3 regions of the Vibrio sp. PSi01 genome follow, and region 3 is predicted to be linked to each of the others. Evidence: riboswitches for the same ligand, from Rfam matches in the RefSeq annotation. Region 3 holds a riboswitch; each other region holds the start of a gene.
The links. A riboswitch is a leader RNA that binds a small molecule or an ion and turns the genes downstream of it on or off. The one in region 3 is predicted to bind thiamine pyrophosphate.

Region 1 (3,276 bases), on a different contig from region 3:
GCGTTAGTTGAACTTTCTTCCATTGAGTTTTCTATCTTGGAGCTATCAGTAGCTTCACTTCGAGTTAGTTCATTCATAATCACGCTCCAACTGTTCTAAGATCGCTTGTTGTAGCTCGGCACACTCACCATCTAACACTCGTGGCGTTGACGTGTGAGGCACAGATAAAGAGTGAGCACTCGCAGGCGTGCCTTGCAACACATACAAGTTATCCGCCAGACGCACCGCTTCTTGTGGATCATGAGTGATCAACACAACGGTTTTACCCCTTAACAGTTCACACGCTAAACTTTGCAGCTTGTGTCTCGTTACCGCATCCAGCGCAGAGAAAGGCTCATCCATCAGCACGACTGGCTTGTCTTGCATTAAGGTTCGAGCCAAAGCAACACGCTGGCGCATACCACCAGACAATTGATCCGGCATAGCATCCGCGTAATCAGCCAGACCAACAGAAATCAGTAGCTCTAACGCCTGATTTTTATGCTCGATATTTTTATGCTTATCTGCGGAATTTTGAAAGCGATGGCTCAAACACACGTTGTCGATAACCGATAGCCATGGCAGTAACAAATCTTGCTGCGCCATGTAAGCGATGCGATCCGTTAAAGGCAATTCATCAGACGTTGCCAATGTGCCCTGCCATTCCACCTTGTCGTCCAACAAGCCTGCCAGATAACGCAATACCGTGGTTTTTCCGCAGCCACTGCGACCAAGTAACACTGTCCACTTGCCTGCTTTTAAGCTCAATGACAGTCCAGATAAGGTCGCGTGCTCGCTATCTCGGTAACGCAGAGTCGCATTACTGAGTTGAACGCCAATCATATTAACGGACATTACCGTGCCCAACGAAGAAGTGATTTACAGGGCCGTGACCTTGACCAACTTGAAGTTCGTCGGCGTGAGCAATTGCTCGTGAAATGTATTGTTTACCTAGGTCGACAGCCTCTGGAAGTTTGTTGCCTTGAGCCAAGAAAGAAGCAATAGCAGAAGAGAGCGTGCAGCCCGTTCCATGTGTGTTTTTGGTAGGAAAACGCTTCGCGCTAATCAGAGCAGATGTGGTTGACAGAATCAGTAAGTCGTTACTGTTTTCATCTTTCTCCAGGTGGCCGCCTTTCAAGAGAACCGCTTTAGCACCTAGTGCGCGTAAATCTTCAATCATGCCCTGCATTTCAGCTTCGCTTTCAGGTACCGGCTTGCCTGTTAACGCCGCGCCTTCAGGCAAATTAGGCGTAATGATGTCTGCCAGCGGAATCAGCTCTTGTTTCAGTGTAGTAATGGCTGAGTTTTCTAAAAGAAGATCACCACTGGTTGCGACCATTACAGGGTCAATCACTAAGTGTTTAGGTTGGTACTGCTTAATTTTATCAGCGACGACTTTGATGATTTGCGAATCGGCCAACATGCCGACTTTTACTGCCACGATATTGAGATCAGTAAAAACCGCATCTAACTGGCTAGCAACATGGTCGAGTGGAATAGGCAAAATGGCGAAAACGCCTTGGGTATTCTGAGAGGTAATTGCGGTAATTACCGAACAAGCGAAGCTACCCGTTGCAGACATGGCTTTAATATCAGCTTGAATGCCCGCGCCACCACCACTGTCAGAACCAGCGATCGTCAATACAATCGGAGTGTTTGTTCGAATCGAACCATCAGCAGAGTGCTGTGAAACTGAGACTTTTAGCGTTAAATCTTTTGAATTAGAACTGTGTGTCATTGTCGCTCCTACTATCTTACAAGACGTAGGAGAACGAACACCGATCGAAGGAGAAGTCGCAATAAACACATGAAAGTTTTCATGGGTGCAGACGCAGATCGAGTGCTTATAGTTCCCTACGCCAGTGTTAACTGAATCAGGTTCAACGGGTCTCGATTAACGATCTCAGCAAACACCAAATAAGGTATATGCCCCCCGACTATTGATAGCGATAGTAACAGCACTCTCACAACTGAGATACTGATTTTATTCAATTATAAGAATTACACATGAAAAAATTTCAATTAGGCAAAACAAAACAAATACTTATAACGTTCCTTTAGATGGCTTCGACTGTATAAACAAGCACAACACAATCAGAGACATACCTAACCAGCCTGTAAAAGGAATCAGCTCACCGACAACACAGACGGCAAGCACCGCTGCAACTACTGGTTCAAACAGAGTCAGCAGATTGGCGCTACTCGCGGTCACGTGGCGTAAACCAAAACTGAACGCGATATAGCCCAAGCATTGTGGGATTAACGTCAGATAACTGATGACTAATACGTTAATCTGCGAGGAAAACAGGTTCTCCCCCGTAAACCAGAGCGTTGGCAGCAACAGCATCGCACCCAGGCCAAAAATACTGCCCATCGCCGCTTGTGACTTAATCCCTTTGTCGATCAGTGCTTTGGTCGCCCAAGAATAAATGGCGTAACACAACCCAGCGAGCAAACCTAAAGCAATACCGAACAGCTTGAGATCATCACCGGATTCATTCGTCGATGAAGATTCTGAAAACACCAACAACCCAATACCCACCACACCAATCGCAAAGCTAGTGAGCCAACGTTTGTTGATATTATTCTTTTTGCTAATAAGACACTCTAACAGAGCAGAAAAGAAAGGTGCGGTAGCAATCGAAACCACTGTACCAATCGCCACGCCAGATAATTTCATTGAAGAATAGAAAGCTAAAGGATAGATCGCTAAAGCCAAAGCGCTCACTGCCAACAACTTCTTGTTCTGCAAAAGCTTGTCGAAAGCGAATAGGATTTTTCGATACGCTAAGCCCGCTTGCATTAGGCCGCCGACACCCATAGAGAAAGCACCAATCGCTAATGGGCTTAGATCAGGCGCAAAACTTGCGGCGGTGCCTGTCGTGCCCCATAAAATGGAAGCAAACAAGATGGCTAAAGTGCCCATTTGGAATTCGTTAACGCGATTGATGGCAAGATTCATTTCTATTACCCAATTTTCAGTTCTGAAATAGATAATAGTGAAGATTGATAAAAGTTAGTTTGCCGAAAGGACGCTATTGTTGTTTCTAAAGACTGTCTTTCATTGAGCCTAGAAACGCCCTTGGAGACATTCCAAAGTGCTGAGAGAAGCGACGACTAAAAGCAGAAACATCACTATAACCCACATTTTCGGCTATCAATTGAACAGGTAAATCTGTGTGGGTTAACAAGGCTTGAGCTTTCTCCATACGATATCGAGTAATGTATTTAAGCGCACTGATACCCAAGCACTCTTTGAAGCGTTTTTTGAATTGAGTAGGGCTCAAACAGGCCGTT
Region 2 (3,276 bases), on a different contig from region 3:
CACCTAGAACAACCATGGCTAATGGCGGTAATACCAGTATTGAGACTATGATGATCCAAAAGCTATCCCAAGCTTTTGACCACCAGCTGTCCTTAACCAAATATTTATCTTCCGACAGCTGACTAGCCGTCACAGAGATGGGCTTAGACAAACGCTGAATACTCACCGCTAATACGCCACACAACAGCATTTGCCATATCGCGAGTAACGCGCCAGCCTGCAGGTCAAAGTCGAATTTAATTGCTTGGTAGATGGCTAGCTCAATGGTGGTTGATTTCGGACCACCACCCAACGCCATCACGGTAGCAAAGCTGGTGAAGCACAACATGAAGACCAAACCGCACACATGCGGCAGCTGCTGTCTTAACCTCGGCCATTCAACCCATTTAAATTTATTCCAATGGCTCATGCCTAAATGAGCACACAGCTTGTGCTGCTCGGCAGGCACGGTATCCAAAGCTTGCAGAAGTAAACGGCTGGCGTAAGGCAGGTTGAAAAAAACATGCGCTAGCAAAATACCATTCAAGCCATAAATCGAGAATGGTAGCTCTATGTCGAAGTTCGCTAAGAACTTAGCTAACCAACCACTGTTGCCGTAAATCGCCAGCAAGCCAAATACGCCGACCAACACAGGTAGAACCAAGGTTGACGCGAACAACCTTAATAACAAGGCTCTTCCAAAGAACTGTCTGCGACACAGAGCATGCGCAATAGGTATAGCAAAGCCAACACTCAGCACAGTTGAGAGTGTCGCCTGATAAAAACTGAATTTCGTTACATGCCAATAGTAAGGATCAGACCATACTAGGCTGATATCAAGAGAAGGGGCATTGCTAAGCAATGCCCCAACTGCTGAAACCACGAAGGCGGTAATGAGTATCGCAACCCAGATCCCGACCTTAGGTGTTTTCTTTATCATAAATTAATTATTTACCGTAAATGGCTCATTCCAAACATCACGAATGAGCCTTTAAGTACAGGGCGCTCATCTTTTTAATAGTAAGTTAAAAAGTAAGTGCACTCTGCCATTCACGAATCCATGGCTTACGCTTAGATGCTATTTCTTCAGGCGTGAAACCTAGCGCTTTTTGAGGAACCGTAAGTTGCTCGAACCCTTTTGGAAGCTCAATATCTGTCACTGGGTACATCCAGTTACCCGTTGGCATCGCTGATTGGAACTCGTCACTCAGGATAAATACCATAAATTCATCAGCCAGCTTTTCGTTCTTGCTGCCTTTGACCTTAGCTGCCACTTCGACTTGAGTATAATGACCTTCTTCAAAGCTTGCTGCTGCGTACTTAGAATCACCTTCTGCAATGATGTGGTAAGCCGGAGAAGTCGTGTAAGACAGGACTAAGTCCGACTCGCCTTTTAGGAACATAGAGTAAGCCTCAGACCAACCTTTAGTCACAGTAACCGTTTTCTGAGCGAGCTTCTTCCACGCGTCTGTCGCTTCATCACCGTAAACAGACTTCATCCATAGCATCATGCCTTGACCTGGTGTTGATGTACGTGGATCCTGGTAGATAACCTTAAGATCATCACGCTGCTCAACCAGTTCTTTAAGGCTCTTAGGTGGATTTACCAACTTCTCTTTGTTGTAAATAAAAGCAAAGTAGCCAAAGTCATATGGAACAAAAGTGCTGTCACTCCAACCATTAGGAAGCGTTACTGATGACGTATCAACACTGTGCTCAGCCAATAAGCCCGTCGCTTTCGCTTCAGCCATTAGATTGTTATCTAGGCCTAACACGATATCAGCTTTGCTGTTACCACCTTCAAGACGCAAGCGATTTAAAATAGACACGCCATCTTCTAGCGCGACAAAATTCACATCACAACCACACTTTTCTTCGAATGCTTTTTCAACGGCAGGACGAGGGCCCCAATCCGCAGCAAAAGAATCATAGGTATATACAGTTAGAGTATTGTCTGCAGCAACGGCAGAGAAAGAGATAGCTGTAGTAACAGCAAGAGTTGTAAATGTTAATTTCACTGGACGCTCTCCATGGTCTGAGCGGCACAGGTTTGAGGGAGGAGAACGGTAGAAGTTGTTCCTAACTCAATTCCTACGCCAGCATTATCTGGTTCAGGTTTACGGGTCCCAAGCACTTGCTTGATCTCAGCTCGCATTCATTATTTGAATGGTTTGCTCCCCGATGAGTGTTCAGAATTGTAATTCGAATTTTAACAATAAGCTATCAAGTTTGGATCAATTACGTTGATCGTACCCCCAACGTGGCACTAAACCTTGCTCGATACCAAGATGATCGAGAATACGCGCCACCATAAAATCGACCAGATCTTCGATCGACTTAGGTTGGTGATAAAAACCCGGAGCCGCGGGCATGATCGTTACGCCCATGGTCGAGAGTTTGTGCATGTTCTCTAAGTGCAACGTAGAAAATGGCGTCTCACGAACCACTAACAACAGCTGGCCTCGCTCTTTCATAACCACGTCCGCTGCTCGCTCGATCAGGTTGTCCGATAAGCCGTGAGCAATGGATGCCAAGCTTCCAGCAGAACATGGACACACCACCATCTGCTTCGGTGCTGCTGAACCAGAGGCAACCGGTGAGAACCAATCATCTTTGCCACACACCACCAGCTTTTCTGGGTCGCAACCTAAATGCTTAACTAAAGCTTGTTTCGCAGCATCTGGCCCAGCAGGTAACTTAAGTTCATGCTCGGTCGCCAACACCACTCGAGCTGCCGACGATATCAGCAAATAAACCTGATAATCTGCCGCCAGTAGGCATTCAAGTAAACGCAGTCCGTAAGGCGCACCAGATGCGCCAGTGAAAGCGAGGGTTATCGCTTTATCGTGTTTTGTCATGTTCTCAATTACTTCAAATTATAAGGTCGTGGATGTCGTTAGCCTTTGAGTGCCAATCCATCCAACAGTTTTTGGTGAATGCCACCAAAGCCACCATTACTCATTACCAAGATTTGGTCGCCCGCTTGTGCCTCTGAGACAATTTTAGCAACGAATGCATCCATATCATCACTCACATACGCAGGTTGGTGACAAGCGTCTGCGACATCTTGAACCGACCAATCAATATTATCCGGTTGGAATAAGTAGGTAGAATCCGCCTGTTTCAACGAATCAGCCAAAGTTTCTTTGTGCACACCACGTTTCATTGTGGCAGAACGAGGCTCTAAAACGGCAATGATTTTTTTCGTGTCGACCTTATTACGTAATCCGCCCAGAGTAAGTTCAATCGCCGTTGGGTGATGTGCAAAATCATCATAAACAGAAACACCTGCCACCT
Region 3 (3,276 bases):
ATCAGTTGAAGCAGTATGCAGCGACTAGACTGCGTATTGCTAATGTCGATAATACGATCACTTACCCTATTGCTGTCGAAGGGGCTGAAGCATGGGTTATAGCCATCGATGGTAATCCTGTAAAAACGCCTTATAAACTGACTCAACATAAAATCGGCCCAGGGATGCGCGTGGATATTGGACTGATCGCTCCTAAAGCTGGTGAGCGAGTTAACGTTCTCCAAATGAAGGGACGTTTCCCATTTTCTTTGTGTGAATTTGAAGTCGTAGATTCAGCATTTACTCAAAAGCGAGTGTTGCCATTATTACCATTGAATCCAGTACCTAACCTAGATCTTGCTAATGCTGAAGAGATCGATTTTGTGTTCGAGTGGGAAGGCGCGGTATCACCAGTATCTAAAGATGGGAAGTCCATGCCTAAATTTTGGCTTACTAATAAAAGAGCATGGGAGGGGATGAGCAAAGACAGTATCCCTGAACCGTTGGCGACTTTAGAGTTAGGTAAGACTTACATATTCGATCTTAAGAACGTCACTCAATATCATCACCCGATTCATATTCACGGTCATACATTCACTGTATTGGAACTTGATGGTAAAAAAATTGAAGAACCTTTCCATACCGATACAGTGCTACTTGGAAGAAACGGCCGAGCTAAAGCTGCATTTGTTGCAGACAACCCCGGACGTTGGATGTATCACTGTCATGTTATAGAACACATGAAAACGGGTTTAATGGGATATATCGAAGTTAAGTGACACCTGTAACGTTTAATATTTGCGCATGCATTCTTAGTTTCTACCCTCGCTTTTATCGGCGGTAAAGCTAGAATATAGGGACTATTGTTTGGGAGGATTCATGGGTCAGTTATCTATTTTAGGTTTTATTGCCATTGGTGGCGCATTTGGTGCTTGTTCGCGCTATTTGATTTCAGAGTTATGTGTAGTGATGCTAGGGCGTGGCTTTCCTTATGGTACGCTGACCGTTAACGTGATTGGCTCTTTAATTATGGGATTACTCATCGCAGCATTTGAGAATGAGATGGTTGCGACAGAACCATGGAGACAGATCATCGGTCTTGGTTTCCTTGGAGCATTGACTACATTTTCTACATTTTCGATGGATAACGTGCTTCTTATGCAGCAGGGTGCTTTCTTTAAGATGGGACTCAATGTGCTACTCAACGTGGTTCTCAGCATCTCTGCAGCATGGATCGGTTTCCAACTTCTGATAAAGTCTTAAAACTTTCTTACGGTTTGTTAACAACTCGGCTTGGTTTATCCAAGCCGTTTTTATATACTCGGTAGTACTTGTCGGAGTGCCATATGGCTGAGACCGTTAACTCGGGATCCGTTGAACCTGATCAGGCTAATACCTGCGAAGGGAACAAGAGTAGATATCTAACTAGAATCCTTCTAGAGATCTATCTCCAGATCACAACTGCATTTTCTTGCTGTGATCCCTCTTGTAGCATCTAATCCGTCAAGCATTTTTATCCCTATAAATAATGGCTAAAAGCCAAGGATAAATGCTATGTCGAGTAGTAAACAAGCAAGACTGGAAGCGAAGAATTTCATTGATTCTTTATCCGTACAACCTTATCCAAATTCAAAAAAAGCTTATATCCAAGGATCTCGCGAGGACATTCAAGTCCCTGTACGAGAAATATCACTCGCTGATAGCCTTGTTGGCGGTACCAAAAAAGAGCCTGTATTCGAACCTAATGTACCCATTCAAGTTTACGATACCTCAGGTGTTTACACTGACCCTACACATCAAATAGACCTGTATAGCGGCCTTCCTAAGTTGCGTGAGCAATGGATTGATGAGCGTGGTGATACGGAACTGTTAGATGATGTAAGCTCTGTTTACACTAAAGAGCGTTTAGAAGATGAAACTCTAGACGACCTTCGTTACGGCAACCTACCTAGAATTCGTCGTGCGACTGGAGGTCAATGTGTTACTCAGCTGCATTATGCTCGTCAGGGGATTATCACTCCTGAGATGGAGTACATTGCGATACGTGAGAACATGGGACGCCAGAAGTTCGCTGATGAGCAGCTGAACCATCAACACCCTGGCCATAACTTTGGCGCGAACCTACCTAAAGAAATTACCTCTGAGTTCGTACGTAAAGAGGTTGCTGAAGGCCGAGCTATTATTCCTTCAAACATCAACCATCCAGAATCAGAACCGATGATTATCGGCCGAAACTTCTTAGTGAAGGTGAACGCCAATATCGGTAACTCTTCAGTAAGCTCTTCGATTGAAGAAGAAGTTGAGAAATTAGTATGGTCAACTCGTTGGGGTGGCGATACCGTGATGGACCTTTCCACCGGCCGCAATATCCACGAGACTCGCGAATGGATCTTGCGTAATAGTCCGGTGCCAATTGGTACGGTTCCTATGTATCAGGCACTTGAAAAAGTGAATGGCGTTGCGGAAGACCTTAACTGGGAAGTGATGCGCGATACCTTGATTGAACAAGCAGAGCAGGGTGTTGATTACTTTACTATCCACGCAGGCTTATTGCTTCGCTACGTTCCTATGACCGCTAAACGTGTGACTGGTATTGTCTCTCGTGGCGGCTCCATCATCGCGAAATGGTGTCTTGCTCATCACCAAGAAAGTTTCCTTTATACCCACTTCCGTGAGATCTGTGAGATCTGTGCGAAGTACGATGTTGCTCTATCATTAGGTGACGGTTTACGTCCGGGTTCTATTGCAGATGCTAATGATGAGGCTCAATTCTCGGAGTTACGGACCCTAGGTGAGTTGACTAAAGTGGCTTGGGAATACGACGTTCAGGTGATTATTGAAGGCCCTGGACATGTACCAATGCACCTGATTAAAGAGAATATGGACGAGCAGTTAGAGCACTGCCACGAAGCACCTTTCTATACTTTAGGTCCACTGACGACAGATATTGCCCCTGGTTACGACCATATTACCTCTGGTATTGGTGCCGCCATGATTGGTTGGTACGGCTGTGCGATGCTGTGTTATGTAACCCCTAAAGAGCACCTAGGCTTACCAAACAAAGAAGACGTGAAGACTGGCTTGATTACTTATAAGCTGGCAGCGCATGCAGCAGACTTGGCAAAAGGACATCCGGGCGCACAGATCCGCGACAATGCATTATCAAAAGCGCGTTTTGAATTCCGTTGGGAAGACCAATTTAATCTAGCTTTAGATCCGGAAACCGCGCGTTCTTTCCACGATGAAACCCTGCCACAAGAGTCGGGTAAGGTTGCTCACTTCTGCTCTATGTGTGGA

Region 1: another riboswitch for thiamine pyrophosphate. It lies ahead of thiD (bifunctional hydroxymethylpyrimidine kinase/phosphomethylpyrimidine kinase); the one in region 3 lies ahead of thiC (phosphomethylpyrimidine synthase ThiC).
Region 2: another riboswitch for thiamine pyrophosphate. It lies ahead of thiB (thiamine ABC transporter substrate binding subunit); the one in region 3 lies ahead of thiC (phosphomethylpyrimidine synthase ThiC).

The regions. Positions count from the first base shown of each region.
Region 1 is NZ_JBHNYN010000034.1:3,411-6,686, forward strand. It holds gene ACFI6G_RS21925 (ABC transporter ATP-binding protein) at 70-834, opposite strand; gene thiD (bifunctional hydroxymethylpyrimidine kinase/phosphomethylpyrimidine kinase) at 824-1,717, opposite strand; TPP riboswitch at 1,814-1,925, opposite strand; gene ACFI6G_RS21935 (DMT family transporter) at 2,024-2,941, opposite strand; gene ACFI6G_RS21940 (helix-turn-helix domain-containing protein) at 3,027-3,276, opposite strand, start outside.
Region 2 is NZ_JBHNYN010000018.1:47,707-50,982, reverse strand. It holds gene thiP (thiamine/thiamine pyrophosphate ABC transporter permease ThiP) at 1-919, opposite strand, end outside; gene thiB (thiamine ABC transporter substrate binding subunit) at 1,005-1,997, opposite strand; TPP riboswitch at 2,051-2,170, opposite strand; gene ACFI6G_RS18835 (flavin prenyltransferase UbiX) at 2,214-2,837, opposite strand; gene mpl (UDP-N-acetylmuramate:L-alanyl-gamma-D-glutamyl-meso-diaminopimelate ligase) at 2,876-3,276, opposite strand, start outside.
Region 3 is NZ_JBHNYN010000028.1:1,036-4,311, forward strand. It holds gene ACFI6G_RS21280 (multicopper oxidase family protein) at 1-758, shown strand, start outside; gene crcB (fluoride efflux transporter CrcB) at 859-1,242, shown strand; TPP riboswitch at 1,305-1,403, shown strand; gene thiC (phosphomethylpyrimidine synthase ThiC) at 1,534-3,276, shown strand, end outside.